Regions from separate parts of the Bacillus sp. 11C genome, predicted to be linked through region 1. Evidence: riboswitches for the same ligand, from Rfam matches in the RefSeq annotation. Region 1 holds a riboswitch; each other region holds the start of a gene.
What was found. Region 1 has a riboswitch for S-adenosylmethionine ahead of metI (cystathionine gamma-synthase/O-acetylhomoserine thiolyase). Riboswitches for the same ligand answer to the same signal wherever they lie in the genome.
Positions count from the first base shown of each region.

Region 1 (18,040 bases):
TGATGCTCACGTCTTTAACTGTTCTTATCATTTTTCTATTCCCGCGTTTTTTTGAAAGGCTTAATGGATCTCAAGAGCTTGGAACCTTTTTGATATATTTGTTTTTTGTGGTGATCGGCATTCCTGCAGATCTGCGCTTAATCGTTACCAATGCGCCTCTTATTCTCTTATTTGTCTTAGTTATTGCGCTCAGCAATGTAGCGGTTTCCTTAGCCGTCGGAAAATTGTTCCGCGTGCGGCTTGAAGAAATTCTGCTGGCTGTCAACGCTGCTGTCGGAGGACCGACGACAGCGGCTGCGATGGCAATTGCCAAGGGGTGGCGGGAGCTTGTCGCCCCGATCATGCTTGTCGGTACACTCGGCTACTTAATTGGGAACTATGTCGGCACCTTTATGGGAAATTGGTTTTCTTCTTTTTTATAAAAAGGATATTTGCAGTTTCTTCAGAATAATGTAAGAGGTATGCTGACATGAGAACGGAGAGATCACTGTATGTTAAAAGGAAAAAACATCTATGTAAGACCTTTAGAAGTAAAGGATGCGGAAGAAAATCTGCGGCTGCAAAGCGAAAATCGGGACTTTTTTGAACAGTTCTCCATGATTCGCGCGGACGATTACTATACGATTGAGGGGCAAAGACAACGAATAAGCGAGTATCAGCAAAGACTGGAGAAAGATGAAGAGTATCATTTTGGCATTTTTACTGCGTCAGACAATACCTTAATTGGGACGGTTTCTCTCTTTCAAATCATTCGCGGAGCGCTGCAAACGGCGTTCATCGGGTATTTTTTAGACAAAGCCCATAATGGAAAGGGCCTTATGACAGAGGCGGTCAGATTGATTGTTGATTTTGCGTTTCACGAATTGAAACTGCACCGTATTGAAGCCGGTGTGATGCCCCGTAATCTCGGATCGATGCGTGTATTGGAAAAAGCGGGATTTCATAAAGAGGGCATCGCCCAAAAAAATGTGAAAATCAACGGCGTTTGGGAGGATCATCAAGTCCTCGCGATTCTGAATCCTGATGATGAACAATAAAAGAAGCCGGGCCATCCCCGGCTTCTTTTTTAACGAACCGCCACTGCCGCGATTTCTTTCAGCGCTTGTTCGAAATCACGTTCTAAATCGTCTGCGTTTTCAACACCGACACTAAGACGGAGCAGGCCGTCTGTGATGCCGCGTTTTTCCCGCTCTTCCTTAGGCATTGCCGCGTGAGACATCGTTGCCGGATAGGACAAAATCGATTCCACGGCGCCAAGGCTCACAGCAAAGACCGGAAGTGATACATTCTCTACTAATTTCTTAACGGCCTCTTTGCTTTCAAGCTCAAAAGATAGCACAGCCCCCGCTCCCGTTGACTGGCTTTTATGGGTTTCGGCGCCCGGGTGATCAGCCAGCCCCGGATAATAGACGCGCTTCACCGCTGGATGCTTCTGGAAAAACTCCGCAAGCCGCTGCGCTGTTTCGCTTGCTTTCTCCAAACGGACCTGCAATGTTTTTAATCCGCGCAGCACGAGCCAGCAATCTTGCACGCCAAGGACGGCGCCGAACGCGTTTTGCAGCTTATACAGCTGTTTCCCAAGCTCTTCATCCTTGACAGCAGCCAGACCTGAGAGCACATCACTGTGCCCACTCAAGAACTTTGTGGCGCTGTGAAGCACAATATCCACGCCGAGATCAAGCGGACGCTGCAGTGCCGGTGTCATGAATGTATTGTCCAGAAAGGTCAAACAGCCGTTTTCTTTCGCAAGCTGAACAACCGCTTTAATATCAGTAATGCCAAGTGTCGGATTTGACGGTGTCTCCATATAAATGACCTTTGTGTTCGGCTTGATATTCCGCGCCACTTCGTTAATATCAGTCATGTCGACAAACGTATGCTCAATGCCAAACCGGGTCAGCACCTCTGTTACCATGCGGAAGGTTCCGCCGTATACATCTTCTGTCACAAGAACGTGGTCGCCCTGTGAGAGAAGTAAAAATGCTGTTGAGATCGCAGCCATGCCTGAACTGAAAGCAAATCCTCTCGTTCCGCCTTCAAGTGCGGCAATGGTTTCTTCGAGAGCTGTTCTTGTCGGCGTGCCTGAGCGGCTGTAGTCATATGCGCCAAACTCTTCAAATGAAGTTTGATGAAATGTCGATGCGTGCTGAATCGGCACACTGACCGCCCCGGTTGCGCCGTCTGTTTTAAATGGATTGTGCACGAGCTGGGTTTCCAGCGTCCAATTGTGATTACTCAAATGAAACAGCTCCCTCTTTAACGAGACATAACGCTTGTTTTACGTCTTCTTTTAAATCTTCCACATGTTCAATTCCGACCGAAAAGCGCAGCAGACGATTGCAGACCCCGTTTGCGATGCGGATCTCTTCAGGAATATCCATGTGCGTCTGTGTGGCAGGGTATGTAATAAAACTCTCCACCCCGCCGAGGCTTTCCGCAAAACAAATGGTCTTCAGCGCTTTTAAAAACGGGTTCACCCACTCTTCTTTTTGAAGACGGAAGGACAGCATGCCGCCTTTTCCCGGATACAGCACATCCGCAATTTCTTCCTGCTTTTCTAAAAACACCGCTAACTCCTGCGCGTTTGTCTGGTGCTGGCGCATTCTGAGGCTGAGCGTCTTCATTCCTCTCATCAGAAGCCATGAATCAAACGGAGGCAGGACCGCGCCAATGGCATTTTGGTGTTGAAACATTTCCTCTCCAAGCTTTTCATCTTTCACAACGACAAGCCCCGCAAGCAGGTCGTTATGCCCGCCTAAATACTTGGTTGCGCTGTGAATCACAATGTCAGCCCCCAGTTCAAGCGGTCGCTGCAAGACCGGTGTATAAAATGTATTATCTACGATCAGCAGAAGACCGTGCTCTTTTGTCATCCGGGCGATTTTTTCAATGTCCGCCTCCTGCATGAGCGGATTTGTCGGTGTTTCCACAAACACCGCTTTTGTATTCGGCGTAATCTTAGAGCGTAAACAGTCTTCGTCGCTGAAATCATCATAATGAAAGGTCAAGCCGTATTTTTTCCATTCATTTTCAAACAATCGGTACGTGCCGCCATATAGGTCCGATGAAACGATCAGTTCATCTCCGCTTTTAAACAGCGCCATAATCGTTTGGATGGCTGCCATTCCCGAACTGAAGGCAAGCCCTCTCGCTCCGTTTTCTAAGCTGGCGATCGCGTCCTCCACAAGCTGGCGTGTCGGGTTTTTTGTGCGGACATAATCAAATCCGGTTGATTCTCCGATCCCTCTGTGGCGGTATGCTGTTGATAAATAAATAGGAGGACTCACCGTTCCCGTTGCTTCGTCGCTTCGGTTCCCGATTTGGGCTAATTTCGTTTCAACATGCTGTGACATATAGCAGACACCTTCCCTTTTCAAAATAAAAAACCCCTTCTTCATAAGAAGAAGGGGTTTAACGCTTCTTCTTATCTTCCAAGCATAAAACGCTTGCTGGATTTAGCACCTTGGCGCTTTGCACATACGCAAAACAAGCCGGTTGCTGAGGTTTCTAAGGGCCAGTCCCTCCACCTCTCACGATAAGAAATATCGATTTCAATTTTCTGATTGTTTTATATTAACGCAATTCGCAGTTAATTTCAACACTTTTTTCTTCGGGTTTCGAACGGTTTAAAGAGAGAAATTTCTAATAATTCATGGTACAATAATGGAAAACGCAAGAAAGTCTAGTGATGTCCTGGAGGAATGCATTATGGCACCGAAAAACGGCACAGTGCAAGAAAAGAAATTCTTTTCGAAAGAGCTTAACGAGGAAATGACCTTGCTCGTTTATCTGCCGTCCAACTACTCCCCTCTTTATAAATACCATGTCATTATCGCGCAGGACGGCCACGATTATTTCAGGCTGGGGAGAATTGGCAGACAGGTCGAGGAATTGCTGTCCAAACGGGAAATTGACCGGAGCATTATTATCGGTGTTCCTTATAAAGATGTTCATGAGCGCAGAAAAACCTACCATCCGGAAGGCTCTAAATTTTCGGCGTATAAACGGTTCATCGCCCATGAGCTCGTACCATTTGCGGATGACGAGTATCCTACCTATCAGGTCGGCTACGGACGAACGCTGATCGGGGACTCGCTGGGAGCGACCATATCTCTTATGACAGCGCTTGATTATCCGAATATGTTCGGAAACATCATCATGCAGTCTCCCTATGTTGACAAACATGTATTGGAAGCCGTGAAGCAATCGGACAATATCGAACACCTCTCTATTTATCACCAAATCGGCACAAAAGAAACTGACGTCCACACGACAGATGGGAACATTCTGGACTTTACAGAACCGAACCGGGCGCTGAAACAGCTGTTGGAGAAGAAGCTTTCCGATTATGATTATGAGCCATTTGACGGAGACCACAAATGGACATACTGGCAGCCGCTTATCACGCCGGCGCTGAAAAAAATGCTTTAATACTTTATCATACTTTATTTCCAGGAGGGACATAATATGAAATACGGAATCGTTTTATTTCCATCAAAAAAACTTCAAGACCTTGCGAACTCTTACAGAAAGCGCTATGATCCAAGCTATTCCCTGATCCCGCCCCATTTGACGCTGAGATCATCGCTTGAATTGACGGAGGAGAAAGCGGATCAGCTTGTATCACATCTGAGAAACATCGCAAAGGAGTCCCATCCGGTCGTTCTCAAATTGACAAAATACAGCTCATTTGCGCCTGTCAATAATGTCATTTACATCAAAGCAGAGCCGACGGAAGAATTAAAAACACTCAATGAAAAGCTATACACCGGTGTGCTGGCCGGTGACCAGGAATACGCTTTTGTCCCGCATGTGACGGTCGGCCAAAATCTTTCCGACGATGAGCATTCGGATGTGCTGGGACAATTAAAAATGCAGGAAGTGTCGCATGAAGAAATCATTGATCGTTTCCATTTGCTTTATCAGCTTGAAAACGGATCATGGACAGTATATGAAACCTTTTTGCTAGGCAAAGGAGAATAGTGTTTGGAAGCAGTTATCGCAAAAAATGAAGAACAAATGAAAGACGCATTTTATGTAAGAGAAGAAGTTTTTATCAAAGAACAAAACGTACCTGCTGAAGAAGAAATTGACGAGCTTGAAAATGAATCGGAGCATATCGTCGTGTATGACGGCGAAAAGCCTGTCGGCGCCGGAAGATGGCGTATGAAGGACGGCTACGGCAAATTAGAGCGAATTTGCGTATTGAAAAGCCACCGCTCCTCCGGTGTCGGCGGCATCATTATGAAAGCTCTCGAAAAAGCGGCGGCAAACGGCGGCGCTTCGGGCTTCATTTTAAACGCGCAAACGCAGGCTGTGCCGTTTTACAAGAAACACGGGTATCGCGTGCTTTCTGAAAAAGAATTTCTCGATGCAGGCATTCCGCACTTACAAATGATGAAAGACTAAACAGCATCCGGGTCTATTTAGATCCGGATCTTTTTTTGCATAAAAAAAACCGTTCTCTGGATGTGAACGGTTTTTTATACATATCGATTAATATATGTGCCCATCCCTTTTTCTCGCAACCTCTTATAAAGAGAGCGCTTACGTTTCACCTCGTTTACTTTTCTTTCAGCGGCCGTTTGATTCTCCTGCTGCTTTTCCAGTTCCTTGTATACCCGCTGAAACGGGACATAGCTGATTTTTTCGGTTCCGGCGTAATCCTGCTTATATCCCATCGTTCTATTTGCATATTGAGCGTATTGCTGGTTTTGAATTTGACCTGCATATATCATACGATACCCACCCTTCTGCTATCTCTTTTCCCTTAAACTTACTTTTTGAAACACGTTTCTTTTGATATGATAGTCTTTGTCTGTAATGAACACCTTTTTTTGATTGGGAGGACCCCTTTTTGAAATGCGCCCGACTGAATGATCGAACGATACATTTACATACATATTCGAGAGAACATTATCAATTCCTCTTTGAAGAAGGAATAAAAGGACATTTATTTTGTTCTCATTGCGGAAAACCCGTTTTGTTAAGGCTCAACATCGCTGATCCGCCGGAGTTTATCCACCGCCAGCCAGGCCACTTTCCAGCATGTGAGGAGGCCTGCGAAACGAAGCCCGCTAAAGAGGAGAAAAAAGAAGAGTATCAGGAATCCGGTGTCTTTCGTTTGCCCAAGGGAAAAGCAATTGCTGCTGACTCGTCTCTTGCTGTCACGGAATGGCAGCGGCCGAGAAGCATTAAACCCAAAACACCATTTGTGCAAAAAACAATAGAACCTGATACGAGCCTTTTCCCGTCTGTCGGCTTGAACACGGATCAGCTGAAAGCTGTCACGGAAACGGAAGGCCCGCTGCTTGTGCTTGCAGGTGCGGGAAGCGGAAAAACACGCGTGCTGACGGCTCGTGCCGCCCACATGATCGAACACTTAGGCATACCGCCGGAAAACATGCTGCTTGTCACCTTTACGACAAAAGCTGTCGCCGAAATGAAAGAGCGGATGGCAAAGCAGTACGGATTACAGCCGGCAAAAGTCAGAAGACTTGTCACCGGAACATTCCACAGCTTATTTTATAAAATCTTATATCACGATGATCCTGCTAAATGGAACGGCGAGCATTTGCTGAAAATGGAGTGGCAGCGGGAACAATATATCAAAAAAGCACTCTATGAAGAAGGGATAGATGAAAAAGAGTTCCCCGTAGATCAGGCCTTGCAGCAAATCGGTTTTTGGAAAAACACATATGTGCCGAACGAACGCATCCCTTTGCAAGATGAGTGGGAAAAACAAGTCTATCGATTATATGAACATTATGAACGCCAGAAAAAAGAACACAACCAATTTGATTTTGATGACATGGCTTCTGCCTGCTACGAATTGTTTATCGATCGGCCGGGCCTTCTGGAACAGTATCAATCCCGGTTTACTTATATATTGATTGATGAGTTTCAGGACATTAACCCCGTTCAATATAAAATCATGCAAATGCTGGCAAGCCCGGAACAAAACCTGTGCTGTGTCGGGGACGACGATCAGTCCATCTACGCGTTTCGCGGAAGCAATCCATCTTTTATTCTTGATTTTCAGAAGGATTATCCCGGAGCGAAGACGATTTATTTAACCGCGAACTACAGGTCCACGCACCCGATCGTCTCCAGCGCTGATATCGTGGTGAAAAAGAACAAAAACAGGTATGCCAAAATGCTTGAAGCGGCGCGTGATGACGTCCAGGTCCCTATGCTGTTTTATCCTTATGACGAAGAGGAAGAGGCCACAATGGTCGTTTCCGATATCAAAGAAAAAATTCAAAACGGGGCAAATCCTGAAGACTTTGCGGTTCTCTACCGCACAAACAGCGGAGGCCGCGCCATATACGAAAGGCTTCATCATTCGTCAATTCCGTATACAGCTGACCGCGGCGTCCAATCGTTTTACAGCAGACGGATTGTCCGCCAGATTCTCGCATACTTGTACGCCAGCCAAAATGAGGATGATACTGAGGCGATTAAGCACTTGCTGCCCGCCTTGTTCTTAAAGCAGTCCGCTTTGAACACGCTGAAGGCGCTCTCGATTACCGAGGACTGTTCAATGATTAAAGCGCTGGCCAAACTGCCTGATCTGAAGCCGTTCCAGCTCAATAAAATCAAGAAGATCGTGCCACTTTTTGCAAGCATCCGCACGATGAAGCCGGTGGAAGCGATCACCTTCGCCGAAGGAAAAATGGGCTTCTCCGAGTATTTAAAAAAACGGGGAAATGAAGGCAACAAACTGGAAAAAGGCTCCGATGACCTGCGTGACATCAAGGTCGTCGCCAAAAAATTCAAATCAATTCCTGACTTTCTCGCCCACGTAGACCATATGAGGGCCGCTGAGAAAAACAAAACGGATGAAAACGGTGTTCAGCTGATGACCATTCACCGCTCAAAAGGCCTTGAATTCAAAACCGTTTACGTGTTAGGCGCGGTAGACGGCTCGATACCGCACGATTTCTCATTAGAAACAGCGAGAAAAGGCGATGAAGCTCCCCTCGAGGAAGAAAGACGCCTTTTGTATGTAGCCATGACCCGGGCCAAACAGCACTTATATTTGTCTTGTCCCGCCAACAGGCGCGGCAAAACGGCCCACGGTTCAAGATTTTTGTATCCCTTATTACGGCAAGTAAGACAGCCCTTGCATAGCTAACAGCCCGGCAGATCACTGCCGGGTCTTTTCTGTAAAAAAGGCCCGCTGTCAAAAGTCAGCTAGGCCATCCGATTATTTATTATCCAGCATTTTAGAAATCGTCCCAAAATCAAGCTTTTCTTTACCGCTTGTAATGGACTGGACAATTTTATCCTCTAATTCTTTCGGCACGCGTCTGTTTGCCAGCTGTGCTACGCGGCTAATAACACTGCGTACTGTGTTTTCGTCTTTAAAATTGGCGTTTTGAAGAGAGCCGGCAAGATTCATAACATCCTGCATATTGACGCCTGTTTTCTTTTCGATGTTCTTAAAAAATTGATTATCCATAATGCGCCTCCTTTTGGCGGAGTAATACGGTATTATATGAACACTAATGAGTGATGTGCCTATCTTATTACATTTGTTTCCTCGAATGGTTTTCAGACTGCAAGGAAGCGCGGATTTCCCGCACTTCCTCTAAAGTTTTAGCAGAAATAAGATGCACCTACAATGATTAGGAGAATGAACAATACGACTAAAAGAACAAATGTTGAACCATAGCCGCCGCCGTAACCACCGGCATAACCGCCGCTATAGCCGCCACAGCCGCCGTAGCCGCCTCCGAATCCGTATCCAAAGCCCATAGATAAGCACCTCCTTTACTCTCTATACACTATGTGAGCCATTTGATTCGGCTTGGATATTCGCATAGGGCGTTTGCGGATTTACGATGGATCATACTGAGCCTGATTTTTTTGAAGTAACGATTCCGTTTTTTCAGCAAGCTCTTCAATCTCCTCTTCAAACGCCACACCGGCTTCATCAAATGCTTCCAAGTCTTTTCCGATGCTGCTCATGATATCTTCATGTTCTTTTTTCTTTTGTTCGTGAGGTTCATATCTTCTGTCTATCCATTTTTCGAACTCATCCATTGGTATCCCCCCACTCATGATATATGCTGAGCGAGACCGCTCCGTTAAAAAAACAAAAACCGGAGATCTCCGGTTTCGTTGTCAGGCTATTGAGGCTTTTTCTTTTTATTTCCGCACCCGCAGCCTTTCTTTTTGATCTTTTTTGATTGATATGATGAATCTGTATATGGAGTTTTTTGGGAAGGTTTATTGAATTGATTCATTTAGTTCCCTTCCTTTCCTTATGTCATATATGCTACTTTATGCGTATTCTGGCAGAAAGTTGCTGGTGATAGCGCCTCATTCTTGCAGCCATTTTGATACGAGTGTTTCTATAATGCCGGCAAGACCGGCTATCGCCAATAGTAAAATCAGCCACTGCGCCGCTTGAGGGAGCAAGGCCTGGCATAAAATCAAAAAGCCGGCGCACCACACGCCTGTACACCAATAGCAGCTCAGCAATTCACCAATAAACGCCCTTACCCCCGTTCCCTTAATCACGATATACGTTTCAATGTTCCCGTCCGCATCCTTTTCTTCCTTCTCTTCATGAAACAGGCTGCGAAGCGGCGCCATAATCGTATCAAACACCAGCAGCCGAGCGAGCCGGAAAACCGCAAGCGAAAGAAGAACAATTGTCAGCCCATTGATAACCACTTGTTCACTCCTTTCAACATCCCCTTTACATATATGCAAAAACCCTATACTTCATGAGTTGCATCTTGTCCCCATGAAATTTGGTTATTTTTCTTATTCCGCTCTGTACCCTTTTTGCATTATATAAAGTATGGATAAGAAAGGAGTGAAGGTTATGTCGATTGATGAAAAAGTTGCCTCCCTACAACCTGCAATATATGAGCAATTGACAAATGAATTTATTCAGCAGATTGAAATCATTGATTGCGAAAATATAATCATTGATACGACGCATCTTACATCCGCCCTTTCTATACAAGCGACACTATCGGCAATGCTCTTTTTGGCTATACAACTTGTCGTCACCGATGAAGACTTGGCTGATACAATCGCAAGCGAATTACTCATTCTTGACAAAAGTCAAATCAAAAAAAGAACAACAATAAAAATCATAAACAGCCGAAATATCAGAGTCACTCTTCTTTCAGATCAAACAATAACCTTTATTCAAATGTTAACTCAGGTAATCGACACTTTTCTCATTGCATCCGGCATCCTTTAACTCTTTCTTTTTCACAAACTACAAAACGAGGTGAAAACAAATGTCAGATAATGAAAAACTGAAAGAAGAACTTTCAAAACTTCCAGCGATGGATCCAATGACTAAAATGCTTGTAGACAATGTTCTGAAAAAGCATGGTGTTACAAAAGATAAAATGAAGAAATTATCGGATGAAGAAAAAGAAATGTTCTTGAAAATGCTCAACGATGTTAAAGAAAAAGCACAGGCTTTAGCAGATAATCAAAATAAAAATAAAACAGTTACAGAAAAAACGAACCAAAGAACCGAAAAACAAAATACCCGCAGAGAACAATTAATTCAGCAACTAAAGCAGAAACGCCAAAATAAAAAAGAACAATAAAAATAGTGATATGAACCAAGATGAATGCCCCAATCAAAATGAATCTATCTTTCATTTAATAAAAGTAAAAGAAAAGGAGGAATAAAAATGGAAAGCAGACCATATTCATGGGTAGCATTAGATCCAGACTGTGATCACCCAAGAGAAATAAAAGAAGAGAAAAAATGCGATGGTTGCTGTAACTTAAAAGGCTTCGGTTTTAATGACGCCTTTGTAGATCAAGATGTTATTCAAGCTCACCTCAACAGACAAATCTCTGAAGAAATGATTGTGATTAGAGACTCTTGCGATGTTAATGTTCAATCAGTTGATCAACAAGCATTAACTTCAGTATTTGTTTCTATCAATGCCTTAGTTGTCATCGTTACATTGGCAGTTATTACAGATGAGACGCTTGCTGAACTGGTTGCTCAAGATTTATTACAGCTTACAGAAAGTAAACAATTGAACCGTCAAAAGATTCTTATCGACAACTCACGCTGCGTAAACGTTACTACACTCGATCAAGATGCTGCGACCCTCGTTACAGTCTTAATCAATGCCCTTGTAGCAATTTTCGGAGTTTTGATTCTCATCTGATCTCTAAAAGCAGAGCTAAAAAACGCTCTGCTTTTTCTTATTTTCCAAGCATATGATGAATATATAGACGTTCACCCACACCAAGTGGGGCACCAGTACATATGTTGTTAAGGACTAAAGTCAAATACCCTATAAAGAAGGAGCTGAAATCAATGAGCTGCGGAAAAACCCATGGCCGGCATGAGAACTGTGTATGCGATGCAGTGGAAAAGATTTTAGCAGAGCAGGAGGCAGTTGAGGAACAGTGTCCTACTGGCTGCTATACAAACCTTTTGAATCCGACGATTGCAGGTAAAGACACAATTCCGTTTCTCTTGTTTGATAAAAAAGGCGGATTGTTCTCCACATTCGGAAACGTGGGGGGATTTGTGGATGATATGCAATGCTTTGAGTCCATTTTCTTCCGCGTTGAAAAATTATGCGATTGCTGCGCAACACTGTCTATTTTACGCCCGGTGGATGTCAAAGGCGATACCTTAAGCGTTTGCCACCCTTGCGACCCGGATTTCTTCGGGCTTGAAAAAACAGATTTTTGCATTGAAGTGGATCTCGGATGCTTCTGCGCCATTCAGTGCCTGTCGCCAGAGCTGGTTGACAGAACATCCCCTAACAGAGATAAAAAGCATCATCACAATGGATAAACACTTGTAAAGAGGAATCCCCTTCCAAACTCTATTACAGGTGCAAATTATTCAGCTGCTTCCGGCGTGAGGCAGCTGACTCTCCATCATTTCGCCAGTCTCAAGAAATTTATAAGGCAGGAGGGATAATAATATGAGCCAGAAAACATCAAGCTGCGTGCGTGAAGCTGTAGAAAATATTGAAGATCTGCAAAACGCTGTTGAAGAGGACTGCCCGACTAGCTGCCATTCAAAGCTTTTGTCACCAACTCATTCGCTAGGCGATACAGTGCCTTTCGTGCTGTTTACATCAAAATCAAATCCTCTGGTCGCTTTCGGCAATGTTGGCGAACTGGAAAACGGACCTTGCTTTAATACTGTATTTTTCAGAGTGGAAAAAGTTCATGGCAGCTGTGCGACACTGTCATTATTAATCGCATTTGACGAACACAAGCACATTTTGGACTTCACCGATAAAGATACGGTTTGTGAAGCGTTTCGACTGGAAAAAACAAACTACTGTATTGAAGTGGACTTAGACTGCTTCTGCGCAATCAACTGCTTAAATCCTCGGTTAATCAATCGCACGCATCATCATCATTAATGATAAGGCGGAAAAGCTTGCAGGCCTGCAGGCTTTTCTCTATGAAAATAAGCTGCCGGGAACATCTGCCGGGCAGCTTTTTCATTTCCATTAAAAACCGAGCGGGTGCAAGGAGGTGATTTCATCAATCGCCAGTTCAGTCGGTGCGCCGTTTCCGGTCGTGCGGAGCAGGACGGAATCGTTTCTTCTGCCGACAATCACGCCTCTGTATGTTCTTCCATTGGCTTCAATCAAACAAAGCGCTCTCGGCATGTTATGAGGCAGCTTTGTTAAAAAATCAATTTTTTCGTGGATCGTCATCTTGCTCATCGGTTTTTTCACTTTTCTTGCCGGCGGTGCTTTTTCCTCCGCTTTAGCGGCATTATGGACAGCTTCCGGTTCTTTTTCAGGTTTATGCGCCTTAAGTGCAGGCTCTTCCTTTTTTTCCGCTTTCGGAGGCTCGTGTTCGATGGTTTCTTCGACGGTTTCTTCAACGGCTTGCAGCTCTGCTTCCTGTTCCTGCTGCTTCTTTGTATTCTCTGGCTCTCTCACCTCTTCTATTTGCTGGCTCACTGGCTCAGCGGCAGGCTTATCGTCTGCTTGCTGGACATCCATTGCCACGGCTTCCTCCTGCTGTTTCTCATGGTAGGCAGGCTTTTCCTCTGCTTTGGGCGGAGCGGGTTTGTTGGTCTTTTTTTTAATAACAATCTCCTGCATGGATGACCTTGTTGTTTCTGCATAATCCGGCTGAACAATATACATGAGCGGTTTTTTATCCGCGTTTCTTTTCTTATTAGACATCTTCATCCCTCCGATTGTGTCATGTTCTATCTATATGACAGAAAGCTGAAAATCAGAAGAAATAAAAAAGCAATCCCTGTTCGGGATTGCTTCAGATTGTAGACAAAGTCCTAAAACGGTTTTCGTTTTAGGATTTTGTCATCTTTTCAGCGTGATTGAAAACCCTTGAAGTCTAGGAAGGACGAGCATTGGAGCGGAGCGAATGTTATAATTCGTGAGCACCAACGCGCAGGACTGACAACGAATGCGAGGGTTTGTCGACACGCTGAAGCAATCCCTGTTCGGGATTGCTTGACATAGGTCCTGCTTAGCGGGCAGTGATATGGAAACCTGAATCAACGTGAAGATTTTCACCTGTAATGCCTCGGGACATATCGCTGAATAAGAACGCAGCTGTATCGCCCACTTCTTCAGGTGTTGTCGTGCGGCGAAGCGGCGCACGCTCTTCGATGTCTTTTAAGATAGAATTGAAATCGCTGATGCCTTTAGCAGATAATGTTCTGATCGGGCCTGCAGAAATGCTGTTAACGCGGATATTTTCTTTTCCTAAGTCGGAAGCTAAGTATTTCACACTTGCATCAAGAGAAGCTTTCGCTACACCCATGACATTGTAGTTTGGCATCACAAGCTCTCCGCCAAGGTAAGTCAAAGTGACAATGCTTCCGCCTTCAGTCATGATCGGACGTGCCGCTTTGACAACAGCTGTCAGAGAGTATGAGCTGATGTTATGAGCTAAAAGGAAACCGTCACGATTTGTGTTTAAGTATTCGCCGACAAGCTCTTCTTTGTTGGCAAACGCGATACAATGCGCGATACCGTGGATCACACCGACCTGCTCCTTGATGCTTGCGAAGCAAGTTTCGATCTCCGCGTCGTTGGTGACGTCGCACGGAAGAATAATGGAATCATTGCGTTCTAACGTTCCGGCAAGCTCTTGAACCGATTTCTCCAGACGTTCTCCTGCGTATGTGAAAATCAAACGTGCCCCCGCTTCATGTAAGGAGCGCGCAATTCCCCATGCGATACTGCGTTTGTTGGCAACCCCCATCACTACAATGTTGCGGCCTTCAAGTGAAAAATTCATATGTATAAAGCCTCCTATATTTAATAAAGACATAGTATTAGTACCTGATCTTAATTGATATCATATCATAACCTTGTCCAGATGAAAAGCGCAGACACCGACAAACGTGAAAGAGACCACCATCAGCTGGTGATCTCATCGGCTTGTTTTTAAGCTGTTTCGTTTAAAAGCGAAATGGTTTGTCGGCCCGTGGCCCGATCCGATGCCAAGCGTATTTTCCACCGCTTCGCGGACAAAGTTGGCCGCTATCTCGAATGCCTGATGGATACTGTCACCTTTAGCGGTTTGAGCTGTTAATGCCGCTGCAAAGGTGCATCCTGTGCCATGCGTATGTTTCGTATCGATATAGGGATGGCTGATTTGCATAAACATGCTCCCATCGAAAAGAAGGTCAGTAATGTGATTGTCTTCAGGCTGGTGCCCGCCTTTGATCACCACATGCTGCGCACCCATCTTTACGAGCTGCTCCGCTGCTTTTTTTCGGTCATCCAGCGAGCGGATTGTCATTCCGGTCAGCGTTTCTGCTTCCGGCACATTCGGCGTAATCGTGTAGCTTCTCGGAATAAGCAGCTCTTTTAAGGCGGCAACTGATTCATCACGCAGCAAGGATGCACCGCCCTTTGCGATCATAACCGGATCAACAATCACACGGTTAAACCCGTACTCGTCAATTTTTCTCGCCACTTCTTCAATCATTTCAGAATTCCAGAGCATTCCCGTTTTTATGGCGTCCGGTCTCAAATCCTCGGCAACAGCGTCAATTTGCTGTCTAAGCGCCTCTACAGTCAGCGGATACACTCCATGGACGCCCAGCGTATTTTGAGCGGTTACCGCCGTAAGCGCAGACATTCCGAACACATCGAGCTCTTGAAAGGTTTTAATATCTGCCTGTATCCCTGCGCCGCCGCCTGAATCAGAGCCGGCGATTGTCAATGCTTTATATATACCCATTACACTACACTCCTTTGATTACCCGATCCATTTATGATAAATGGATTTTGCCCGGGCAATATCATTCGTTCCATGGATCAATGCTCTGCCGTCCCGGAACAGCACCATTTTCATATCAGCCGAACGGCAGGAAATTAAATACGGGTTCGCGGCTACATCAAGCCCGGCTTGCTTCAGTTGACCCGCCAGCACTTCAAGATCCGTTTCTTTTGTAAAGGATGATCTGATTTGCACCGTGTTCCTGCCGCACAATACAGCCGCTTTTGTTTGATTTTCATATGACAAAAACGGAAAATCCTTTGTGCCGCAGCTTGGGCATGAGTTCTGTTTGAGACCCGCCGCTTTCACCTCTGACCGCTCATTTTTCCATAGGTCAAAGGAGCGCAGCACTGGCTCGCAATTCTCTCCCGTCAGCAGCTTCAGCGCGTCTGTCACCTGAAAGACCGCTACCTGCAATACAGCCGGACTGATGATGCCGGCTGTGTCACATGTCGCTCCGCCAATCGGAAGTGTATCGAGCAAGCAATGCAGGCAGGGGGTCGATCCCGGCACTACAGTAAAGGTGAGGCCGTAGCTCCCTACACAGGCACCGTAAAGAAAAGGGATCCCTTCTTTGACCGCAGCATCATTTACGATCAGGCGGGTTTCAAAATTATCAGCCGCATCCACGATGATCGAAGCGCCCTTAATCAGCTCAAAGATATTTTCCGCTGTCACATCCAACACAAGGCCAGTCACATCAACATCGCTGTTAATTGAACGGAGACGATGCTCAGCAGCGGCCGCTTTCGGCATTTCTTTTTTGACATCATCTTCTGTATACAGCTGCTGGCGCTGCAGGTTGCTCCATTCAACGTAATCTCTGTCGGCAATCTTCACAGAGCCGACACCCGCTCTGACCAGCATTTCTGCACTGGCTGTTCCAAGCGCGCCGGCGCCGATAATCACGGCGCGCGCTTCTTTCAGTTTCTTCTGGCCGGCTGGGCCGATCGGAGCAAACAGCTCCTGTCTGGAGTACCTGTCCGTCATACAGGAAGACCTTCTCCCGGACTGCTTGCCGTTCCGTACTGCTTCCGCGGAATACGTCCCGCCTCATAAGAAAGGCGTCCTGCTTCCACCGCGAGCTTCATGGCATGAGCCATTTTCACAGGATCATTAGCGCCTGATACAGCCGTATTGAGGAGTACGCCGTCAGCTCCAAGCTCCATTGCGTATGCCGCGTCTTTAGGCGATCCGATTCCGGCGTCCACGATAACCGGCACTTTCGCTTGTTCAATAATAAATGACAGATTCAAAGGATTTAAGATTCCTTGCCCAGATCCGATCGGAGATGCCCCCGGCATGATGGCGTGAACGCCAAGCTCCTCCAGTTTTCTTGCCAGCACAACATCATCCGACGTGTACGGGAGCACGATAAATCCTTCTTCAAGAAGCTGTTCGGACGCCTTTAATGTTTCAACAGGATCAGGCAGCAAGGAACGGCTGCATCCGATGACTTCGACTTTAATCATGTCACAAAGCCCTGACGCTTTCGCCAGCCTTGCAATCCGAACCGCTTCTTCAGCGGTCCCGGCGCCCGCTGTATTCGGCAGAAGCGTGTATTTAGATAAATCAAGCTGTTCCAGAAAATTAGGCTGAGACGCTTCAAAAATGTTCATTCTCCGCACAGCAAATGTTAAAATATCAGACTCGGAAACAGCCACCGCTTCCTTTTGGATATCAAACGATGGGTATTTCCCCGTACCCAGCAGCAATCTTGATTGAAATGATTTCCCGCCAATAGTTAACATGCTCATCCGCCTCCTACAAAATGGACAATTTCAATGACATCGCGATCACAAAGCTCAACCTCGTGATAGTGTTCTTTGCCGATAATTTCTTTATTTCTTTCAACGATAACGATTTTATTTTCAAGCTGATAGGACGCCAGCAGATCTTGAATTGTACCTGTGTCTTTTTCCCATTTCACGTCTTTACCGTTCAGCTGTAGCATCATATCTGAACCGCCTCCTTGCGATCAATTCGGAATGCGTGCAGCCAGTCTTGATTGACCTCTATATTCATGATGAGATCACTGATCAAAGCCCCCGTTGCCGGAGCAAGCAGAATCCCATTTCTAAAATGGCCCGCAGCAAATAAAATACGGCTGTCCTCAGGGTGTCTGCCGATGTACGGTTTCCCATCCTTTGTTCCCGGCCGCAGTCCTGCCCAAAAACGATCCACCTTCATATTCTGAATGGCCGGCAGCATCGTTTTTGCTTTTTTCATAACAGATTCCAGTCCGCCAAGATCCGGTATTTCACTCCAGTCACCCGGCTTCATTGTCGCGCCGACAACCAGTCTGCCGCTTTTTCTCGGCACGATATAGCAATGGTCATGGTAAAGTGTTTTTGTCAGCGGTATATCATCATTCCAAACAGACAGGCATTCCCCTTTTACAGGGAAAAATGAGTTGTTCAGCCCGAGCTGTTTAAAAAACATTCCGCTCCACACCCCGCTGGCAACCGCGACATAATCCGCACATACGTTACCATTCGGTGTCTCGATGGACAGCGCTTCACCGTCACGTTCGACATGCATGACGGGAGTATGCTCAAAAATCTCCGCGCCAAGCGCTTTCGCTGCTTTCGCATATGCCTTGCAAACGAAATAAGGCTCAACATGCACATCATCCTGAATAAAGGATGCCCCGAAAATGTCACCGGACGTATACGGCTCTTTTTCTAAAACTTCTTCTTTTGTATGCCAGCTGACTGATTCCAAATCATCCATCTTCCTCAGCCGCAGCACGTCTTCTTCAGAAAACGCCAGCTTAAACATACCGCCGTTATGTCGA
Region 1 covers NZ_JBUPVZ010000007.1:171,188-189,227, forward strand. The annotation lists gene ACY3LV_RS12310 (DUF819 family protein) at 1-422, shown strand, start outside; gene ACY3LV_RS12315 (GNAT family protein) at 492-1,037, shown strand; gene metC (cystathionine beta-lyase) at 1,067-2,239, opposite strand; gene metI (cystathionine gamma-synthase/O-acetylhomoserine thiolyase) at 2,232-3,353, opposite strand; SAM riboswitch class I at 3,422-3,542, opposite strand; gene ACY3LV_RS12330 (esterase family protein) at 3,709-4,431, shown strand; gene ACY3LV_RS12335 (YjcG family protein) at 4,468-4,983, shown strand; gene ACY3LV_RS12340 (GNAT family N-acetyltransferase) at 4,987-5,409, shown strand; gene ACY3LV_RS12345 (hypothetical protein) at 5,484-5,738, opposite strand; gene ACY3LV_RS12350 (ATP-dependent helicase) at 5,858-8,137, shown strand; gene spoVIF (sporulation-specific transcription regulator SpoVIF) at 8,210-8,464, opposite strand; gene ACY3LV_RS12360 (YjcZ family sporulation protein) at 8,602-8,760, opposite strand; gene ACY3LV_RS12365 (hypothetical protein) at 8,842-9,048, opposite strand; gene yjcA (sporulation protein YjcA) at 9,328-9,684, opposite strand; gene ACY3LV_RS12375 (spore coat protein) at 9,839-10,225, shown strand; gene ACY3LV_RS12380 (spore coat protein) at 10,266-10,586, shown strand; gene ACY3LV_RS12385 (spore coat protein) at 10,674-11,165, shown strand; gene cotY (spore coat protein CotY) at 11,318-11,806, shown strand; gene cotZ (spore coat protein CotZ) at 11,940-12,389, shown strand; gene cotO (spore coat protein CotO) at 12,480-13,175, opposite strand; gene fabI (enoyl-ACP reductase FabI) at 13,477-14,253, opposite strand; gene thiD (bifunctional hydroxymethylpyrimidine kinase/phosphomethylpyrimidine kinase) at 14,389-15,204, opposite strand; gene thiF (thiazole biosynthesis adenylyltransferase ThiF) at 15,223-16,233, opposite strand; gene thiG (thiazole synthase) at 16,230-17,000, opposite strand; gene thiS (sulfur carrier protein ThiS) at 16,997-17,197, opposite strand; gene thiO (glycine oxidase ThiO) at 17,197-18,040, opposite strand, start outside.

Region 2 (4,315 bases), on a different contig from region 1:
TCACTTTGGGAATGCCTGTTGAATTTAATACACTAATTGTGACAAAAGGAAAAGAAGTTCGCATAGATGAAAATATATTCACGTTAGAAAAAGACGGATATCGTGTGTATCCGATGGAGATTCCGATGGACGTGCGTAAAACAAAGTTCGGCGAAAAGTCGGGCACAGCTGAAGTGCAGAAGCTTCAATGGGAAGACGGCCGGACCATCATTACGTACAAGCTGACGTCCCTGCATTCTGTCAATTAAAATAAGCCAAGAGCGTAAATGCTCTTGGCTTTTGCTTTTTAAACGAGAGGGCCGCCTGCCTGCGCAATGGCATCTGTATGTGCGAACTTTTTAAAATTCTCTTTGAATTCATTTGCGAGGTAGATCGCTTTTTCTCTGAATTCTTCCTTGTTGTTCCATGTGTTTTCCGGCTGAAGGATCTGATCAGGTACGCCGGGAACGTGAACCGGAATATGCAGGCCGAAAATATCGTCAGTCGTCATTTCTGCATCCTCTAATTTGCCTTCAATCGCTGCTTTGACCATCGCTCTCGTATAAGAAAGCTTCATACGTTCGCCTGTGCCGTAGCCGCCGCCGGTCCAGCCGGTATTGACCAAGAAAACGTCTGCGCCGTGTTCATCGATCTTGTTGCCTAGCATTTCAGCATAGACATGAGCAGGTAGCGGCAGGAATGGTGAGCCGAAGCATGTGGAGAACGTCGTTTCAGGAGACGTCACACCGCGTTCGGTTCCAGCAAGCTTGCTCGTATAACCGCTCAAGAAATGGTACATCGCCTGCTCCTTCGTCAGTTTGCTGATCGGCGGCAGGACTCCGAATGCATCAGCCGTCAAAAATACAATGGCTGAAGGATGGCCTGCCATGCTTGGTGTGACGATGTTGTCAATCATATGAATCGGGTAAGCCGCCCGCGTGTTTTCGGTATAGAAGGAATCATCATAATTGGCTTCGCGTGTCTCTTCATCAACAACAACATTTTCGAGAACAGACCCGAAGCGGATCGCGTTAAAGATTTGAGGCTCCTTTTCCTCGCTTAAATGAATGCATTTGGCGTAGCATCCGCCTTCAATATTAAAGACGCCGGTGTCAGACCAGCCGTGTTCATCGTCGCCGATCAGCCTGCGGTCAGCATCGGCTGATAGGGTGGTCTTGCCTGTTCCAGACAGTCCGAAGAAAAGGGCGACATCGCCTTTTTGACCGACATTGGCAGAGCAGTGCATGGATAGAATATCTCTTTCGGGGAGCAGGAAATTCATAATAGAGAAAATGGATTTTTTCATCTCTCCGGCATACTCTGTTCCGCCGATTAAAATCGTCCGCTTTTCGAAAGAGACAATAATAAACGTTTCGGAATGTGTGCCGTCTGTTTTTGGATCTGCTTTAAAATGCGGAGCGGAAAGAATGGTAAACGGCTGTTCAACTGTTTTCTTATCATGGCCTTCCGGGCGGATAAACAGCTGTCTGGCGAATAAATTGTGCCAAGCGAACTCATTCACGACGGTAATCGGCAGTCTGTATTTTTCATCTGTTCCGGCAAATCCTTCAAAAACAAACAGCTCATCCCGCTGTTTCAGATAGCTGACAACTTTTGTGTACAGCCGCTCAAACGCTTCTTCTGAAATCGGCTGATTCACCGTACCCCAATCGATCTTATTTTTCGTGCTTTCTTCCTGCACGATGAATTTGTCTTTAGGCGAACGTCCTGTGTAAGCGCCTGTTGTCGCCCGAACGGCACCCGTGGATGTTAAAATGCCTTCGTTTCGGGACAGTGCTTTTTCTGTAAGCTGTGCTGCTGATAAATTATGACACACATTTGGACTTGTTAATAAGGCTTGTAAATCAGCGGTTAAATCAACTGAGTTCATATGAAACCTTCCTTTATCGTTTTTTGTGTTTTGCTAATTGTGAATTAGTATAACATATATTTTCAAATAGTCTATACTATTTATCTTTTTTTGTGTGTGCGTTTCCATTGTTTTCCCTTGATATAGGTGCCTATTTCTTCTGAATCATATTGACATTGCAAACCCTTTTACGATAAGATATTTCATTGAGCGGATACTCTTATCCCGAGCTGGCGGAGGGACAGGCCCTATGAAGCCCAGCAACCGGTTTCTCTGTTATTTATTAGGTTCAGCTGTGTGAGACAACCAAGGTGCTAACCTGTTGCAAGGTTGTATGATTCCTTGAGCGATAAGAGTGAAAGGCACAAAGACCAAACCCTTTCCTCAATGGAAAAGGTTTTTTTATTTCATAAAATATGCCAATTAACATTCTCTAATATAACGTTACATTGTATAAGAGGGAGCGAGTTCCGTATCATATATACAAGGTCTATCGGGAGGCCTTGTGCAGGAGGAAGCAAATCATGAGTAAAAATCGTCGTTTATTTACATCAGAATCTGTTACGGAGGGACATCCGGATAAAATCTGCGACCAGATTTCTGACAGCATTTTAGATGAAATTTTAAAGAAAGACCCTAACGCGCGTGTGGCTTGTGAAACGTCAGTGACAACCGGTTTGGTTCTTGTCAGCGGAGAGATCACAACATCTACGTATGTTGACATTCCGAAAACGGTTCGTCAAACCATTAAAGAAATCGGATACACACGTGCGAAATACGGATTTGATGCGGAAACTTGTGCGGTTTTAACATCAATTGACGAGCAGTCTGCTGATATCGCGATGGGTGTAGACCAAGCGCTTGAAGCCCGTGAAGGCACAATGAGCGATGAAGAAATTGAAGCGATCGGTGCGGGTGACCAAGGTTTAATGTTCGGTTATGCGTGCAACGAAACGAAAGAGCTTATGCCTCTTCCGATTTCACTTGCTCATAAATTGGCCCGCCGCCTGAGTGAAGTCCGTAAAGAAGATATTCTTCCGTACCTTCGCCCTGACGGCAAAACACAAGTAACGGTTGAATACGATGAAAATAACAAACCTGTCCGTATTGACGCGATTGTTATTTCAACTCAGCACCACCCTGAAATTACGCTTGAGCAAATCCAGCGCAACATTAAAGAACATGTTATCAATCCGGTTGTTCCTGAAGAGCTGATTGATGAAGAAACAAAATATTTCATCAACCCTACAGGACGTTTCGTTATCGGAGGCCCTCAAGGGGATGCGGGACTTACAGGACGCAAAATCATCGTTGATACGTACGGCGGCTATGCACGCCACGGCGGAGGCGCGTTCTCAGGCAAGGATGCGACGAAGGTAGACCGTTCTGCTGCTTATGCAGCGAGATATGTTGCGAAAAACATCGTTGCGGCTGAGCTTGCTGATTCTTGCGAAGTGCAGCTTGCTTACGCGATCGGTGTTGCACAGCCTGTGTCAATCTCAATCAACACATTCGGTTCCGGAAAAGCTTCTGAGGAAAAACTGATTGAAGTTGTTCGCAATAACTTTGATTTACGACCTGCCGGCATTATCAAAATGCTTGATTTACGCCGTCCGATCTACAAACAAACTGCTGCGTACGGCCACTTTGGACGTCACGATGTTGATCTTCCGTGGGAGCGTACAGACAAAGCGGAGCAGCTGCGCAAAGAAGCGTTAGGAGAATAATTTTATAGCCGCTTACTGGTTAAGCGGCTTTCCTTTTTTTATCGTTGTATTCATGTTTATTTTTTTACATAACTGTGAAACCAAATACTATTCACAGCGTCTATAAATAGGGGTTCAATGATGACAATTTTAATTATGGAGGCAATACTATGTGTGGATTTGTCGGGGTTTTTAACAAGCATCCGTTAGCTCAAACCGCTGATCAAGAAGAACTAATTAAACAAATGAACCAAATGATCGTTCACCGCGGTCCTGACAGTGATGGATATTTCCATGATGAGCACGTTGGATTCGGATTCAGACGGCTCAGCATTATTGATGTAGAAAATGGCGGACAGCCTTTATCATATGAAGATGAAACCTATTGGATTATCTTTAACGGAGAAATCTATAACTATATTGAACTGAGAGAAGAACTTGAAGCAAAGGGGTATACATTCAACACGGATTCGGACACAGAGGTTCTTCTTGCGACTTATCGTCACTACAAAGAAGAAGCCGCGTCCAAACTGCGCGGTATGTTTGCCTTTCTAATTTGGAATAAAAACGATCATGTGCTGTATGGAGCAAGAGATCCGTTCGGCATTAAACCATTGTATTACACAACGATCAATGATCAGGTTTATTTTGCCTCAGAGAGAAAAAGTTTAATGGTTGCTCAAAATGATATTGAAATAGATAAAGAGGCATTGCAGCAGTACATGTCATTCCAATTCGTTCCTGAACCAAACACGCTTGA
Region 2 covers NZ_JBUPVZ010000012.1:42,061-46,375, forward strand. The annotation lists gene ACY3LV_RS15980 (DUF2584 domain-containing protein) at 6-248, shown strand; gene pckA (phosphoenolpyruvate carboxykinase (ATP)) at 287-1,870, opposite strand; SAM riboswitch class I at 2,067-2,205, shown strand; gene metK (methionine adenosyltransferase) at 2,374-3,576, shown strand; gene asnB (asparagine synthase (glutamine-hydrolyzing)) at 3,726-4,315, shown strand, end outside.
Region 2: another riboswitch for S-adenosylmethionine. It lies ahead of metK (methionine adenosyltransferase); the one in region 1 lies ahead of metI (cystathionine gamma-synthase/O-acetylhomoserine thiolyase).

Region 3 (4,315 bases), on a different contig from region 1:
AATAAAATTTATATTTTGAAATGAGAAAATAAAGGGAGAACACGCTGGATTGCTATGTTGGAATGATTTTGATGGGCAACCACATGGATCAGCGATTTTACTTCTTTAACTATAAAGTTTCATCGGCTATATATGATGCCTAAGCGGGAAAATCCATATTTTAATCGGAATAGTTGGCCTCCGCTCCCCGTACATATGGAAAGGGGAAGAAAACAACCGAGATAATTGTAAACGCTTTCGTTCGTAAGGATGATGGAGAAAACGAAAGGGGCATGAATATGGGGAAAGTGCTGGCATCAAGTAAGGAAGCTGCGGAATTGATTCGTGATAGAGATACGCTGATCGCAGGAGGATTCGGGCTGTGCGGCATTCCTGAACAGCTCATTTTGGCGATAAGAGATCAGGGAGTCAAGGATTTAACCGTTGTCAGCAACAATTGCGGAGTTGATGACTGGGGGCTCGGTTTGCTTTTGGCTAACAGACAAATCAAGAAAATGATCTCATCCTATGTCGGCGAAAATAAAATTTTTGAGCGGCAGTTTTTAAGCGGAGAGCTTGAGGTCGAGCTTGTTCCCCAAGGAACGCTCGCCGAGAGAATTCGGGCAGGCGGCGCGGGCATACCGGGATTTTACACGGCGACTAGTGTCGGCACTTCAATAGCTGAGGGAAAAGAACATAAAACGTTCGGCGGCCGGACGTATGTGCTGGAGCGAGGCATTACTGGCGACGTGGCGATTGTCAAAGCATGGAAAGCGGACACCATGGGGAATTTGGTTTTTCGGAAAACGGCGAGGAATTTTAATCCCGTTGCCGCCATGGCAGGCAAGATCACGATTGCCGAGGCGGAAGACATCGTGGAAGCGGGAGAGCTTGATCCAGATCACATCCACACACCGGGCATTTACGTACAGCATGTGGTGCTTGGAGCCAGCCATGAAAAACGGATTGAAAAACGAACCGTTCGGCAGGCGGCGGGAAAGGGTGAGGCGAAATGAAGGAAGCGAGACAACGAATGGTCAAACGGGCTGTACAAGAAATCAAGGATGGCATGAACGTCAATCTCGGGATCGGAATGCCGACGCTTGTCGCAAATGAGATACCCGATGGCGTTCACGTCATGCTTCAGTCAGAAAACGGCTTGCTTGGGATCGGCCCGTATCCTGCGGAAGGAACGGAAGACGCGGATTTGATCAATGCGGGAAAGGAAACGATCACTGAAGTGACGGGCGCTTCCTATTTTGACAGCGCCGAGTCATTCGCGATGATAAGAGGCGGTCATATCGATTTGGCAATCCTTGGCGGGATGGAGGTTTCAGAGCAAGGCGATTTGGCTAATTGGATGATCCCCGGCAAAATGGTCAAAGGGATGGGCGGCGCGATGGATCTCGTCAATGGGGCGAAACGGATCGTTGTCATCATGGAGCATGTCAATAAGCATGGAGAGTCAAAGGTGAGAAAAACATGCTCCCTTCCGCTCACGGGGCAGAAAGTTGCTCACAGGCTGATTACGGATTTGGCCGTGTTTGATTTTGATAATGGCCGCATGACACTGACTGAACTTCAGGAAGGTGTCACAATGGAAGAGGTTTATGAAAAAACAGAAGCCGATTTCGCTGTCAGCCAGTCTGTGATCAAATGAAACGCTTGACGGGAATTAATGACATAAAAAACACACTTGCTCCGCCATGGAATCAAGTGTGTTTTTTCTTTGCTTATTTCCAAACATCATTAGCGATCTCAACCACATGGCGGAGCTTCGCCCATTGCTGTTCTTCAGTCAGCTTGTTGCCTTCTTCAGTGGAAGCGAATCCGCATTGAGGACTGAGGCAAAGCTGGTCTAAGCTCACATAACGAGACGCTTCTTCGATACGGCGTTTCACATCGTCCGGATGTTCAAGCTCGCCGAATTTAGAGGTCACTAAGCCAAGGACAAGCTGAAGATCAGAGCGCTTCACATAACGGAGCGGTTCAAATCCGCCTGAGCGTGAATCATCGTATTCCAAGAACAGCCCGTCCAGATTCAAACCGTCAAAAATGGTTTCGGCTGCCGCGTCATAGCCGCCTTCAGCTGTCCAAGTGGATTGGAAGTTGCCGCGGCAAATATGCATTGTCACCGTCAGGTCATCCGGACGATCCGCAATCGCGTCGTTAATGGATTTCGCAAACAGCTGACGAAGCTCGTCTGGCGTTGTTCCGAATGCTTCGATTTGTTTTAAGCCTTTTTCAGATAAGAAAACAGCCCATGCCGTATCATCAAGCTGGAGGTAGCGGCAGCCTCTGTCATAAAACGCTTGAATCGCTTTTTTATATGCTTTGGATACATCATGCTGGAAAAGCTGATAGTCGTTTTTGTACGCATCCTTTTCAAGCTTTCCGCGGAAAAACAGCATATTCGGGCTTGGGATCGTCATCTTCGGTGTCGCGTCACCGGCAATGCTATGGAGAAATGAATAATCTTCAAGCATTGGGTGAGTTGAAAAGTCGATATCACCTGTGACTTTAATGCCGCGTGCTTTTGTCTGTACGTTATGAAATTGAATGCCGTGCTCAGGAATAAACGGCTCAACCCCATCCAAGTTTTCCAGAAAATCAAAATGCCACCACGCTCTGCGGAATTCGCCGTCTGTCACGACGTTCAGGCCGGTTTCCTTCTGTTTTTCCACAATGCGGATGATTTCATCGTTTTCGATCTGGCGAAGCTGTTCAGCCGTAATCTCGCCGGCGGCTTTTTGCAGCCGCGCTTTTTTGACGGGCTCAGATCTCAGCAGGCTTCCGACTTGATCCGCGCGAAATGGCGGTTTTTGTCTTTGAAGTGATTTTTGTTCTGCGGGTGTTGTTTGTTGTGGCATGTTGTTCATTCCTTCTTTCCATTCAAATATAAAAAAGCTCTTCCTTTGGATAAGGAAGAGCTTGCGTGACAATCTCAACCTTATCTTCAAGAGCAATCAATGCTCTAAAGGATTTAGCACCATTCTGTTAAACAGCGGTTGCCGGGTATCGCAGGGCCAGTCCCTCCACCTCTCTTGATAAGGAAAACCTTTTTATGAAATTTTCTGATAGTATCTATTATTCACACATTTTACATTTCTGTCAATGATAGATTATCTCCACACATCGTTGGCGATGTCGATGACGTGGCGCAGCTTCGCCCATTGCTGCTCCTCTGTCAAAAGATTGCCTTCTTCTGTAGAGGCGAAACCGCACTGCGGGCTGAGGCACAGCTGGTCAAGGCTGACAAAGCGCGCCGCTTCATTGATTCGGCGTTTCACATCCTCAGGATCTTCGAGCTCGCCGTATTTTGATGTAATTAAGCCAAGAACAATTTGCAGATCCTTGCGTTTCACGAAACGGAACGGATCAAAATTTCCGGAGCGGTCATCATCATATTCCAAGAACAGGCCGTCCAAGTTTAAGCCGTCCAAAATCGTTTCCGCTACAGCGTCATAGCCTCCTGATGCTGCCCAAGTCGACTTGAAGTTGCCGCGGCAAATGTGCATCGTGATTGTTAAATCATCAGGGCGGTCCGCGACTGCATCGTTAATCGTTTTGGCAAACAAGGCGGGCAATGTTTCAGGGTCGCCGCCGAGTGCCCGAACGACCTCTCTGCCTTTTTCCTCAAAGAAGAGAGACCATGATGTATCATCTAGCTGAAGATAGCGGCATCCAGCGTCATAGAAGGCGTTGATTGCTTTTTTGTACGCTTGGGCCAGATCATGAAAGTATTCCTCTTGATCGTCATAAATTCCTTTATCGGCCTTTTCACCGAAAAACAGCATATTCGGGCTCGGAATCGTCAATTTAGGTGTCGCGTCGCCAGCAATCTCATGTAAAAATTGATAATCAGCAAGCGCTGGGTGGTTCGTAAAATCGAGTTTTCCCGTCACTTTGATGCTGCGTGCTTTTGTTTTTACGTTATGGAACTGAATTCCTTCAGCGGGAATGAACGGTTCCACACCGTCAAGCCCTTCGAGAAAATCATAATGCCACCAAGAACGGCGAAATTCACCGTCTGTTACCACGTCGAGACCGATTTCTTTTTGTTTTTTGACAATGCGAGTGATTTCCTTGTTTTCAATCTCACGAAGCTGTTCAGCTGTGATCTCGCCGGCCGCTTTTTTCTGGCGGGCTTCTTTCACCGGAGCGGAACGCAGTAAACTGCCGACATGATCGGCGCGGAAAGGAGCTTTGTTTTGTTTTTCTGATTTTTGTCCTGCAACATTTGTTTGTTGAGCCATGTCATTCGCCTCTTTTCTGAAATAGGGTAAGCATGAAAAAAGCTCTTCCTTTGAGTAAGGAAGAGCTTGAATGATCAAAT
Region 3 covers NZ_JBUPVZ010000001.1:336,381-340,695, reverse strand. The annotation lists gene ACY3LV_RS01710 (CoA transferase subunit A) at 279-995, shown strand; gene ACY3LV_RS01705 (CoA transferase subunit B) at 992-1,639, shown strand; gene ACY3LV_RS01700 (5-methyltetrahydropteroyltriglutamate--homocysteine S-methyltransferase) at 1,713-2,849, opposite strand; SAM riboswitch class I at 2,927-3,033, opposite strand; gene ACY3LV_RS01695 (5-methyltetrahydropteroyltriglutamate--homocysteine S-methyltransferase) at 3,102-4,235, opposite strand.
Region 3: another riboswitch for S-adenosylmethionine. It lies ahead of ACY3LV_RS01700 (5-methyltetrahydropteroyltriglutamate--homocysteine S-methyltransferase); the one in region 1 lies ahead of metI (cystathionine gamma-synthase/O-acetylhomoserine thiolyase).